2 regions of the Paenarthrobacter sp. 2TAF44 genome follow, and region 1 is predicted to be linked to the other one. Evidence: riboswitches for the same ligand, from Rfam matches in the RefSeq annotation. Region 1 holds a riboswitch; the other holds the start of a gene.
What was found. A riboswitch is a leader RNA that binds a small molecule or an ion and turns the genes downstream of it on or off. The one in region 1 is predicted to bind glycine.

Region 1 (5,475 bases):
CCACGAAATGGCTTCCATCTCGGCGGTTGCGTTGAGCTTCATGGTGCAGGAACCCAACGGAATCATGGTGCGATCCAGTGCAAGGTCACGGTCCGAGAGCTTGCGGATGTAGCGCAGGAGCTGGGTTTCGGAGCGGTGCGTGTTGAATACGGGGTGCTGCATGAAGTCGCTTGAGCGCTCCACGGAAGATTCCAGCGCGAAATCTTCTGCTGATTCGAGCACCGAAGCGCCGAAGACCGCCGCGACGTCGGCGACAACCGCCGTCGTTGTGGTCTCATCAACAGAGATGCCCACCAGATCAACGTCAATGCCGCGCAGGTTGATGCCCTTGGCCTCGGCGGCGGCCACAATCTCAGCCGCTTTGCCGGGGATGCGGACTGTGATGGTGTCAAAGAAGGAAGTGTGAAGGACCTCGACGCCGGCAGCCTTCAGCGACGCTGCAAGGGTGCGGGCGTGACCGTGGGCGGTTTCGGCGATTGCCTTCAGGCCTTCCGGGCCGTGGTAGACGGCGTACATGGACGCGACGATGGCCAGCAACGCCTGCGCGGTACAAATGTTGGACGTGGCCTTCTCGCGGCGGATGTGCTGCTCGCGGGTCTGCAGCGCCAAGCGGTAGGCGGGGACACCGGCGTCGTCCTTGGAAACACCCACCAGACGGCCCGGCATGGAACGCTCGAGACCCTTCTGGACGGCCATGTACGCGGCGTGCGGGCCGCCGAAGAACAGCGGAACGCCGAGGCGCTGGGCGGAACCGACGGCGATGTCCGCACCTTGCTCGCCCGGAGGGGTGATGAGCGTCAGGGAGAGCAAGTCTGCTGCGACCGTGACCAGTGCACCGCGTTCCTTGGCCTCAGCGATGACGGCGGAGTGATCAAACACGCGGCCCGAAACGCCGGGCTGCTGCAGGACGACGCCGTTGATGACGCCCTCCGGGAGACCGAGCGAAAGGTCAGCAACCTCAACCTCGAAGCCGAGGGCCTCAGCGCGGCCCTTGACGATGGCAATGGTCTGGGGGAGGCAGTCGGCGTCGAGGACGGTCTTCCCATCATGGGCTGCCTTGTTTTTGTTGGCACGGCGCATCATGAGCACGGCCTCTGCAACGGCGGTTGCTTCGTCCAGCAGGGAGGCGTTGGCGATCGGCAGGCCCACGAGGTCCTGGACCATGGTCTGGAAGTTCAGGAGGGCTTCGAGCCGGCCCTGCGAGATTTCCGGCTGGTACGGCGTGTAGGCGGTGTACCAGGCCGGGGACTCGAGGATGTTCCTGCGGATAACCGGCGGCGTGACGGTGTCGTAGTAGCCCTGGCCGATCATCTGGACGGCAGTTTTGTTCTTGGACGCAAGCTTGCGCAGCTCAGCCAGCACCTCAACTTCGCTGAGCGCGTTTTCGAGCGTGAGGGCAACGTCCTGGCGGATGTCGTTGGGAACGGCCGTATCAACCAGCGAATCAACGGTGTCGTAGCCGACCGTCTTGAGCATGGTGTCAATGTCGGCCTGGCGGCGGGCGCCAATGTGCCGATCGACGAAGGTGGTGGAGGCTGAACTAACCGTCACGAAGGAACTCCATTACTTGGGCGGCGTTTGGGTACGCCACAGTGGCTGGGTTCCTCCCCGCTCTGTATTGGACCTGAGAGTTTCCGCGTGTTGCTTGCACAACCATCGCTTGCACCGTCGGTGAGCACAGCATCTTTTCCGCGCCAAAGGACGCGGCAAAAGGCCTGCTACTTTCCAGAGTTGCCTCGCCGCGGCGGTGCGTGGGCCTGAGAGATTCCTGGGGAGGGTTTGCTCCTACGGCGCCCGCATCACTTGCTTGCAGGACTCTCCCGCCGCAGATCAAAGGCATATTCAATTGTTTGCGTGCCCCAGTAAAGGCGCACCACAAGGCTCAATTGTCCTACGTTGGGGGCGTCGCCGCAAATGGATGACCCGCTACTTGCGGAGCCGGTCCAGGACTCCCAGCAGGATCTCGACGTCGGCCTCCCGCCCGGCCTTGCCGCCTTCCCGGCCACCCTCGAACATGGCGTTGAAATACAGGCCGTCGCCCATGTAACTGACAGCCTTGGCAACCTCCGGACCAACATCCTCAGCCAGGACGTCCAACCACTGCTGCTGGATTCCGGCAAACCTGTGGCGGGTCTCCTCATGGGCAACTTCGGCCAGTCTCGTGGCAGCAACGAATGCACGATCCATGGGAGTTCCGGCCCACAGTGAGGTCCGAATGAAGTAGGCAGCGCTGCCATCTGGCGCGGTCTTCATTTTTTCGATGTCTGCCTGGGCCAACTCATCCAAGCGCTCCAACAGAGCGCTGATCAGCGATTCCTTGTTGGGGAAGTGGTAAAGCAGTCCGCCCTTGGAGACCCCTGCCCGCTTGGCGACTGCGTCAAGCGTGGCAGCCCGCTCGCCCACCTCAATAAGAAGGGCTTCATAGGCATCCAGGACCGCATCCCGGGCAACTGGTTTTCGTGGCATGACTACATCATTCCCTACGGGGTTGGTGCTGTTGACTTTGAAACTATACCGTCTGGACGGTATAGTTAATGACATGTTCACGCCGCCCTCAACCCAAGCACCCCGTTCCGCTCGCTCCCTGACCAGTCAGGCAGCACCGTGGCGCGATTGGACGGCCCTGGCACTCCTGATGTTCCCGGTGCTGCTGGTGGCCGTCGATAACACCGCGCTCACGTTCGCCCTGCCGGCAATTGCCCGCTCCTTGGATATGGGTGGCGTGCAGCTCCTATGGGTCATTGACGCCTACCCGCTCGTGTTGGCGGCGCTGCTGGTTTCCATGGGCAACCTCGGCGACAGGATCGGACGACGGCGGCTGCTGCTGATCGGCAGCACGGGCTTCGCCGCGGTTTCGGCTGCTACAGCATTCGCGCCTTCCGCGGAATGGCTGATTGCCGGCCGCGCCGCACTTGGCGTATTTGGCGCGATGTTGATGCCTTCAACGCTGTCCTTGATCCGGAACATCTTTGCTGATCCGAACCGTCGGCGGCTCGCGATCGCCGTATGGGCTGCCGGATTCTCTGGTGGCGCCGCCCTTGGCCCGATCTTTGGTGGCTGGCTGGTGGAACACTTCTGGTGGGGTGCGGTCTTCCTGGTAGCGACCTTCCTCCTCCTGCCCCTCCTCGCCTTCGGCAGGGCCCTCATTCCCGAATCCAAGGACGCCAATCCCGGCAGGGTGGACGTGCCCAGCATCGCGCTGTCCGTGATCACCATGGCTCCGTTCGTTTACGGCATCAAGGAATTTGCTGTCCACGGATTCGGGGTGTCCGCAGCGGCCTTCATGGTCTTCGGCTTGGTGATGGGCATTGTGTTTGTGCGTCGCCAGCGGCAGATCCAGAGTCCCATGCTGGACGTCTCTTTGTTCAAGAACAAGGTGTTCAGCACAGCGATAGTGGCCAACGTCCTGTCCTTGTTTTCCATGACGGGCTTCATCTACTTCTTCGCCCAGCACCTGCAACTTGTTGAGCGCCAGTCCCCCATGGAGGCTGGCATCGCAATGATTCCGGCGCTCCTGGCAACGGTCATCGCCGGCCTGGTGGTGGTCCCGCTGGTAAAGCGCGTCCGGCCAGGATTCGTGGTGGCCGGCGGACTTACCCTCAGCGCGGCGGGCTATTTGGTGGTCGCTGTAGGTGACCACGGCAGCGGACCTGTGTTCCTGTTGTCAGCTTTGACTGTCCTCGCCGTTGGCGTCGGCGCCGCGGAAACCATCTCCAACGACCTCATCCTCGGCTCGGTGCCGGCCGACAAATCCGGAGCGGCGTCCGCGATCTCCGAAACCGGCTACGAGCTGGGTTCGCTCCTGGGAACGGCCGTGCTGGGCTCTATCCTCACTGCGTCCTACCAGCACAACCTCGTCATCCCGGAGGGGTTGTCCACGCAGGCAGCCGGTAAATCGGGAGAAACGCTGGCGGGCGCAGTGGATGCTGCTGCGGCCCTACCCGCTCCGCTATCGGATGCACTGACAGCCGCCGCCCGGGTAGCCTTCGAGTCCGGCGTCCACATCACTGCGGCGATTGGGCTGGTACTGATGGCAGGGGCGGCAGTGCTTGCCGCCGTCGTGCTCCGCCGGGTTCCCAGGGCGCAGTAAGCGCCGCGGGAATCAGTGGCCGTCCGTAGGTGCAGCCTTGCCATCTACGGCGGCCACCAGCTGGTCAATCCGGTCCAGGGCATCGCCGAGCCACCCTACCGTTGCCCACAATTCAGGGTGCTGTTCCTTGATCTCGTCCAGCGACGCGCCCGCGGATCTGAGCGACCCGAGGTCAAAGCTCACGTTGGTGCGGGCTCCTGCAATGGCCGCCCTGAGGGCACCGAAGCCAACCACCACATCAGCAATGAGCGCCGGATTCCCGTTGGCGGCCAGCCATCCCAGGTCCTCGATGGCTTCGATGGCATGGTCTCCAAGGACCGCGGACGCCTTGGCTGCATCGACGGATGCACGGTGGATTGCTTCATCGCGCTCCGGGCCCGGATCAAGCCGGAAGGCCGCGCCGAAAGCCTTTGACGCCGCAGCGTCGTCGTCGGCCAACTTCAGGGCGGTTTCGCGGAGCGTGCTGGCCCGGGCCTGCAGCTCGGCCAGCCGATCATCGGGGGCCTCCGTGTAACCGGCAACCATGGATGTCAGGGATGCTGCGATGGCGAGCATTACGCCCGTTCCTGCGCCTCCACCAGGCGACCCGCTGGATTCTGCCAGAGCCCTGGTCCAATCCTCGACCGTTGAGCGTTGGGTAGTGATCTCTTGTGAAGATTCCATGCATCAAGTTTGCCCTCTGGTGACCTCGGTACACTGGCCAGACCCTGCGGCGTCTACCTGTTAAGGAAAATTCCCATGAGCATGGACCTTGAAGCCCTCTACCGTGACCTCCACTCGAACCCGGAGCTTTCCTTCCAAGAGGTTAGAACCGCCGGGATCATCGGCGGACACCTCGAGGACTTGGGGCTGCTGGTTCACCGCAACGTCGGGAAGACGGGGGTCGTAGGAGTCCTGGACAATGGCCCCGGACCTGTGGTCATGCTTCGTGCCGATATGGACGCGTTGCCCGTCAAAGAAGCCACCGGATTGGACTACGCAAGTACGGCAGTCGGCGTCGATCATGAAGGCCGTGAGGTGCCGGTCATGCATGCGTGCGGGCACGACGTACATGTCACCTGCCTGCTCGGAGCAGTGGAAGAGTTGGCCGCAAAGCGGCAGGAGTGGCAGGGCACCCTGATCGCCGTCTTCCAACCAGCCGAAGAATGGGGTGGCGGTGCCCAGGCAATGGTCGCGGATGGGCTCTTTGACCTTGTCCCCAAGCCGGACGTGGTCCTCGGCCAGCACGTGGCGCCCTTTCCTGCCGGATGGTTCGGCATCCGTCCGGGTGTGGCCATGGCATCAGCGGATTCCCTCAACGTGACGTTGCATGGGCGCGGCGGCCACGGCTCCCGGCCTGAAACCACCATTGATCCAGTGCTCATGGCCGCGGCAACCATCATGCG
Region 2 (5,475 bases), on a different contig from region 1:
TGGCCTCGATGAAACGGTCGATCTCGGCCAGGTCCTCGGACTCGGTCGGCTCCACCATGAGGGTTCCAGCAACAGGGAACGCCAGGGTGGGAGCGTGGAAACCGAAGTCGATCAGGCGCTTGGCCACGTCCTCGGCCGTGACACCTGTGCGGGCCGTCAGTTCGCGGAGGTCCAGGATGCATTCGTGGGCAACAAGTCCACCTTCGCCGGTGTACAGGACTGGGAAGTGCTCATCCAAGCGGGAGGCGACGTAGTTGGCCGCGAGCAGCGCAGACTTGGTGGCTTCAGTGAGTCCTTGGCCGCCCATGAGCTTGACGTAGGCCCAGGAAATCGGGAGGACGCCAGCGGAGCCATAGCGTGAGGCCGAGATGGCCACGCCCCCTTCAGACGAAACGTTGTTCGCATCCCCGGGCATGAACGGAGCAAGGTGGGCTTTCGCAGCAACAGGACCAACACCCGGCCCGCCACCGCCGTGCGGGATGCAGAACGTCTTGTGCAGGTTCAGGTGGGAGACGTCGCCGCCAAACTTGCCCGGTTGCGCGAGTCCAACGAGTGCGTTGAGGTTTGCACCGTCAACGTACACCTGGCCGCCAGCAGCGTGGATGGAGTCACAAACCTCGCGGACATCGGCGTCGTACACACCGTGCGTGGACGGGTAGGTGATCATGATGCAGGACAGGACGTCCTTGTTGGCTTCGATCTTGGCCTTGAGGTCTACGTGATCGATGGTGCCATCGGGAGCGGTGGCCACCACAACCACCTTCATGCCTGCCAGCACAGCAGAGGCTGCATTCGTGCCGTGAGCAGAAGCAGGGATCAGGCACACGTTGCGCTGCTCGTCACCCCGGGAGAGGTGGTAACCACGGATCGCGAGCAGGCCGGCGAGCTCACCCTGGGAACCGGCGTTGGGCTGGATGGAGACCTGATCGTAGCCGGTGATCTCAGTCAGCTGGGACTCAAGATCGGTGATCAGCTCGCGCCAGCCCTCGGTCTGGTGATCCGGAGCGAACGGGTGGATCGAGGCGAACTCTGGCCATGAAATGGCTTCCATCTCGGCGGTTGCGTTGAGCTTCATGGTGCAGGAACCCAGAGGGATCATGGTGCGGTCCAAGGCGAGGTCACGGTCGGACAGCTTGCGGATATAGCGCAGCAGCTGCGTCTCTGAACGGTGCGTGTTGAACACTGGGTGCTGCAGGAAATCACTGGTGCGGAGCACATCAGACGGCAGCTCAAACCCTGAAGCGTCCTTCACCGGGCCGGCACCAAAGGCGACGGCTACCGCAGAGAGGACCTCCGGCGTCGTGGTTTCATCGAGGGAAACGCCGACCGTGTCAGCATCAATGCGACGCAGGTTGATGCCGCGGGCTTCGGCGGCGGCGATGACCTTGTCAGCCTTGCCGGGTACGCGGACGGTGAGGGTGTCGAAGAAGACGTCGGAGACGAGCTCGCGGCCCGCCTTCTGCAGCGTCGCGGCCAAAACACGGGCGTGGCCGTTGACGGTTTCGGCGATCGCCTTCAGGCCTTCGGGACCGTGGTAAACCGCGTACATCGAGGCCACAATCGCGAGCAGTGCCTGGGCCGTGCAGATGTTGGACGTGGCCTTCTCGCGTCGGATGTGCTGCTCGCGTGTCTGGAGCGCGAGTCGGTACGCGGGGACGCCGGCGTTGTCCTTGGAGACGCCCACGATGCGCCCCGGAAGGGTCCGCTCCATGCCTTCGCGGACAGCCATGTACGCAGCGTGGGGGCCGCCGAAGAACAGCGGAACACCAAAGCGCTGCGCAGTTCCGACGGCGATATCGGCACCTTGCTCGCCCGGGGGCGTGATGAGGGTGAGCGCCAAAAGGTCGGCAGCGACAGTGACCAGCGCACCCCGTCCCTTGGCCGCCGCGATGACGCCGGAGTGATTGAATACGCGGCCGGAAACACCCGGCTGCTGCAGGACGATGCCGTTGATGTCGCCGTCGGGAAGGGCCGCCGAAAGGTCAGCGATCTCTACTTCGAAGCCCAGCGCTTCGGCCCGGCCCTTCACAATGGCGATGGTCTGCGGGAGGAGGTCGGAGTCCAGGACGGTCTTCCCGTCCTTGGCAGTTTTGGACTTGTTGGCGCGGCGCATCAGCAGCACAGCCTCAGCCACAGCGGTGGCCTCATCCAGCAGCGAGGCGTTGGCTACGGGCAGCCCCGTCAGGTCCTGGACCATCGTCTGGAAGTTCAGCAGAGCTTCGAGGCGGCCCTGGGAAATCTCGGGCTGGTAGGGCGTGTACGCCGTGTACCAGGCCGGAGCCTCGAGGATGTTGCGGCGGATAACCGGCGGCGTGACGGTGTCGTAGTAGCCCTGGCCGATCATCTGAACGGCGGTCTTGTTCTTGGACGCGAGCTTCCGCAGCTCGGCAAGGACCTGCACCTCGGTGAGGGCGTCCTGCAGCTTCAGTGCAGTGTCCTGGCGGATGGAATCGGGGACCGCAACGTCTACCAAGCCGTCTACGGAGTCGTAGCCGATGGCCTTGAGCATGGTGTCAACGTCGGCCTGGCGTCGTGCGCCGATATGCCGGTCCGCGAAAGCGGTGGGGGTTGATTGAACAGTCAAGAGGAACTCCATGATTCAGGCGCCCTATGTGCGCCACGATGATGTGGGTTCCTCCCCGCTCTGTATTGGACCTGAGAGATTCCGCAGGAATGGTTGCCTGCTTGCACCGTCGGTGAGCCCAGTTACCTGGACTGCTTTCCAGAGTTGCCTCGCCGTGGCGGTACGTGGGCCTGAGAGATTCCTGGGGAGGATTTGCTCCTACGGCGCCTGACTGGATGTACCGGCAGGACTCTCCCGCCACAGATCAAAAGCGTTGCGTCACATCAGTGACACGGTTCACACCATAGCCGGTTATCTCGAAAAAGCGCAAGCAAGGGATACCTACCGATGCATTGCCTCGTGGATCTGGAGGGCGAACCACAACTGGGCAACCGTGGAGGTTTCACCCATGTCCAGCCCCGTCAATTCACCGATTTTCCTTATCCGGTAGATGATGGTTTGCCGGTGCGCGAACAGGGCAGCGGCAGTCTTTTGCCACGAACGCTGCGAGTCCAAATAGGTCCTCAGCGTGACGAGGAGATCGCCTTCCTGACTCTGCTCGTAATCGAAAATCGGCCCCAGAAGACGCCGGACCAGCGCAGTCCCTTCCTCGAAACCTGTCAGCCCCAGCCATGATGGTCCTTGCGCGTAGCGAGCCAATCCGAGCTTGTTCGCCCGGGCCGATCCGAGCGCCCAGAGGGACTCCTGCAGCGCGCGCTGAATCCCGGCCACGGCCGCCGGAGCGCTGATTCCGATCGCCGCATCCACCCCTGCGCAATGCACCAGGATGTCGTCCGGCACATCAGCAGGGGCCACGACGTGCAGCCGGCTGTTCCGCTTCAAGGAAGCCGACGCAACCCCGTGCCGCCACAGCTCGATGTGCACGTTGGCCAGCCTGTCGCCGTCGTTCGCTGTTTTGTCTCCGGCGGTCTCGGACATGGAAACGAGCAGGAAGTCCTGCGGCGGAACCCCAAAAGTTGCCAGCCGGCTCTCCATCTCGGCCGCGCCCAAGCGCCCATCCATGGCCTGCAGCAGGAACTCGCCCGCCAGCCGATGGCGGCCTTCCAACGACAAAACGATGCGCGAGAGCTGCAGTCCCAGCACGGTTGCGGCGTGCAGGAGTACGACGGCGTCCGGGTGCGGTTCGCTGTTGGGCAGCACCACCAGGAGCGCGTTTGCGTGGGTCGGGATGTCCATGGTCAGCACGTGCCGGCCGCGGATCCGGTGCCACTGGAAATTCTTACCCGCCAAGGTCACCTGCCCGGAAAGCGGTGCCCATTCATCCGCGAGGAACCCCGGGAGCGCCTGCCCTTCCGGGTGCCAGGGATGGAGGCAGCGGCGATCCACCACGAACAGTTCCGCGTCCAGCTCGGTGGCAAGCCGTTGGACCAGGCTCTGCCAATGGTCCTCGGAGGCTCCGGCCGTGCGAAGAAGGTCGTAGACCCTGGCTGTTTGCCGCAGCCGCCGGGACTCTTCGAGCAGGGAAGATTCAGCAACCGAGCGGGCGATCGCGATGAACGGCAGCGGGTACGGGACGTTGATCAGTGGCAACGGCAGCCGATCGCAGGCCGTCAGGAACTCCTGCGTCAGCGGGGGCGCGTGCATCTTCTCGCCGATCGCCAAGGCGCTTGCCCCGCTGTCCATGAGTGCCTCTGCGAGCGCCACTTGTCCCTCGGCGTCTGCGGGAATCGACAGCCCATTGGTCATCATGAGCTCGCCGCCGGTGACCCATTCCCACAGCCTGGGCAGGTCCGAGGTGTGGGCCCAGGTGATCCGGTTGTCGCGGCCTGCATCACCGGCCAGGAGGGTGAGCCCCAGCTGCGGTTCAGCCACGAGCTCGGCGACGGTGATTGCCATCGGATGGGGTCCTGACTCTATGATTCCGGGGGCCGTTTCGGGCGGTTTAGACATTCGTCTAAGCGCCTCGGCCATTTGTAGTCAATGTACCGCTATTCGTCGTGACCCGCGTCACGAAGAATGGAATTACTTACTTCCCGCTCAATGGCGAGCACCCCCTCACACCAAGGATCCGTCAATGACAATTCACAAGCCCATCGGCCCTGTCGACGCAACCAAAGTCCCGCGGTATGCCGGCCTCGGCACCTTCGCCCGCCTCCCCCAAATCGACCGGGTTCCGGACTACGACATTGCTATCGTCGGTGTCCCGTTCGACGGCGGAACCTCCTTCCGGCCCGGCGCCCGTTTCGGTCCTGCCGCGGTTCGCGAGGCCTCGCGTCTCCTCCGCCCGGGCTACCACCCGGAGCTGGACGTCGAGCCCGTGTACGAAGCCCAGGTTGTTGACGCCGGCGACATCGCCTGCACTCCCTACGACATCACCCGGGCGGTCCGTGAGATCGAGGAGCAGGCGTTGCCCCTGATCAGTGAGGACAAGCGGCTGATCTCGATCGGCGGCGACCACACGATTGCCTTGCCCATGCTGCGGGCGCTGAACAAGGTCCATGGCCCGGTGGCGTTGCTGCACTTCGACGCTCACCTGGACACGTGGGACACCTACTTTGACCAGCCCATCACGCACGGAACCATCTTCCGCCGGGCGTTCGAGGAGGGCCTCCTTGTGGAGGACAAGTCCATGCACGTCGGCATCCGCGGCCCGGTGTATGACCGCAATGACTTCCTTAGGGACCACGAGTTCGGGTTCCAGATCATCCGCTGCTCGGACCTGGATGTTATCGGCGTCCCGGCTGCAATCCAGCAGGTGAAGGACAGGCTCGGCGATACCCCCGTCTACGTCTCCATCGACATCGACGTCCTCGACCCCGCGTTCGCACCCGGCACAGGCACTCCGGAGATGGGCGGGCTCCACTCCCGCGAACTCCTGGCCCTGCTCCGCGGCCTGAACGGTATCAACATTGTGGGCGCCGACGTAGTCGAGGTCGCTCCGGCTTACGACC

Region 2: linked by a shared signal. The riboswitch ahead of gcvP (aminomethyl-transferring glycine dehydrogenase) and the one ahead of gcvP (aminomethyl-transferring glycine dehydrogenase) in region 1 are both predicted to bind glycine.

What each region holds. Positions count from the first base shown of each region.
Region 1 is NZ_JBFRFP010000021.1:10,762-16,236, reverse strand. Features, by position in the region: gene gcvP (aminomethyl-transferring glycine dehydrogenase) at 1-1,551, opposite strand, end outside; glycine riboswitch at 1,604-1,735, opposite strand; glycine riboswitch at 1,736-1,833, opposite strand; gene AB4Z15_RS18645 (TetR/AcrR family transcriptional regulator) at 1,927-2,466, opposite strand; gene AB4Z15_RS18640 (MFS transporter) at 2,540-4,090, shown strand; gene AB4Z15_RS18635 (cyclodeaminase/cyclohydrolase family protein) at 4,103-4,753, opposite strand; gene AB4Z15_RS18630 (amidohydrolase) at 4,829-5,475, shown strand, end outside.
Region 2 is NZ_JBFRFP010000009.1:143,085-148,559, reverse strand. Features, by position in the region: gene gcvP (aminomethyl-transferring glycine dehydrogenase) at 1-2,584, opposite strand, end outside; glycine riboswitch at 2,733-2,831, opposite strand; gene AB4Z15_RS11070 (PucR family transcriptional regulator) at 2,906-4,420, opposite strand; gene speB (agmatinase) at 4,599-5,475, shown strand, end outside.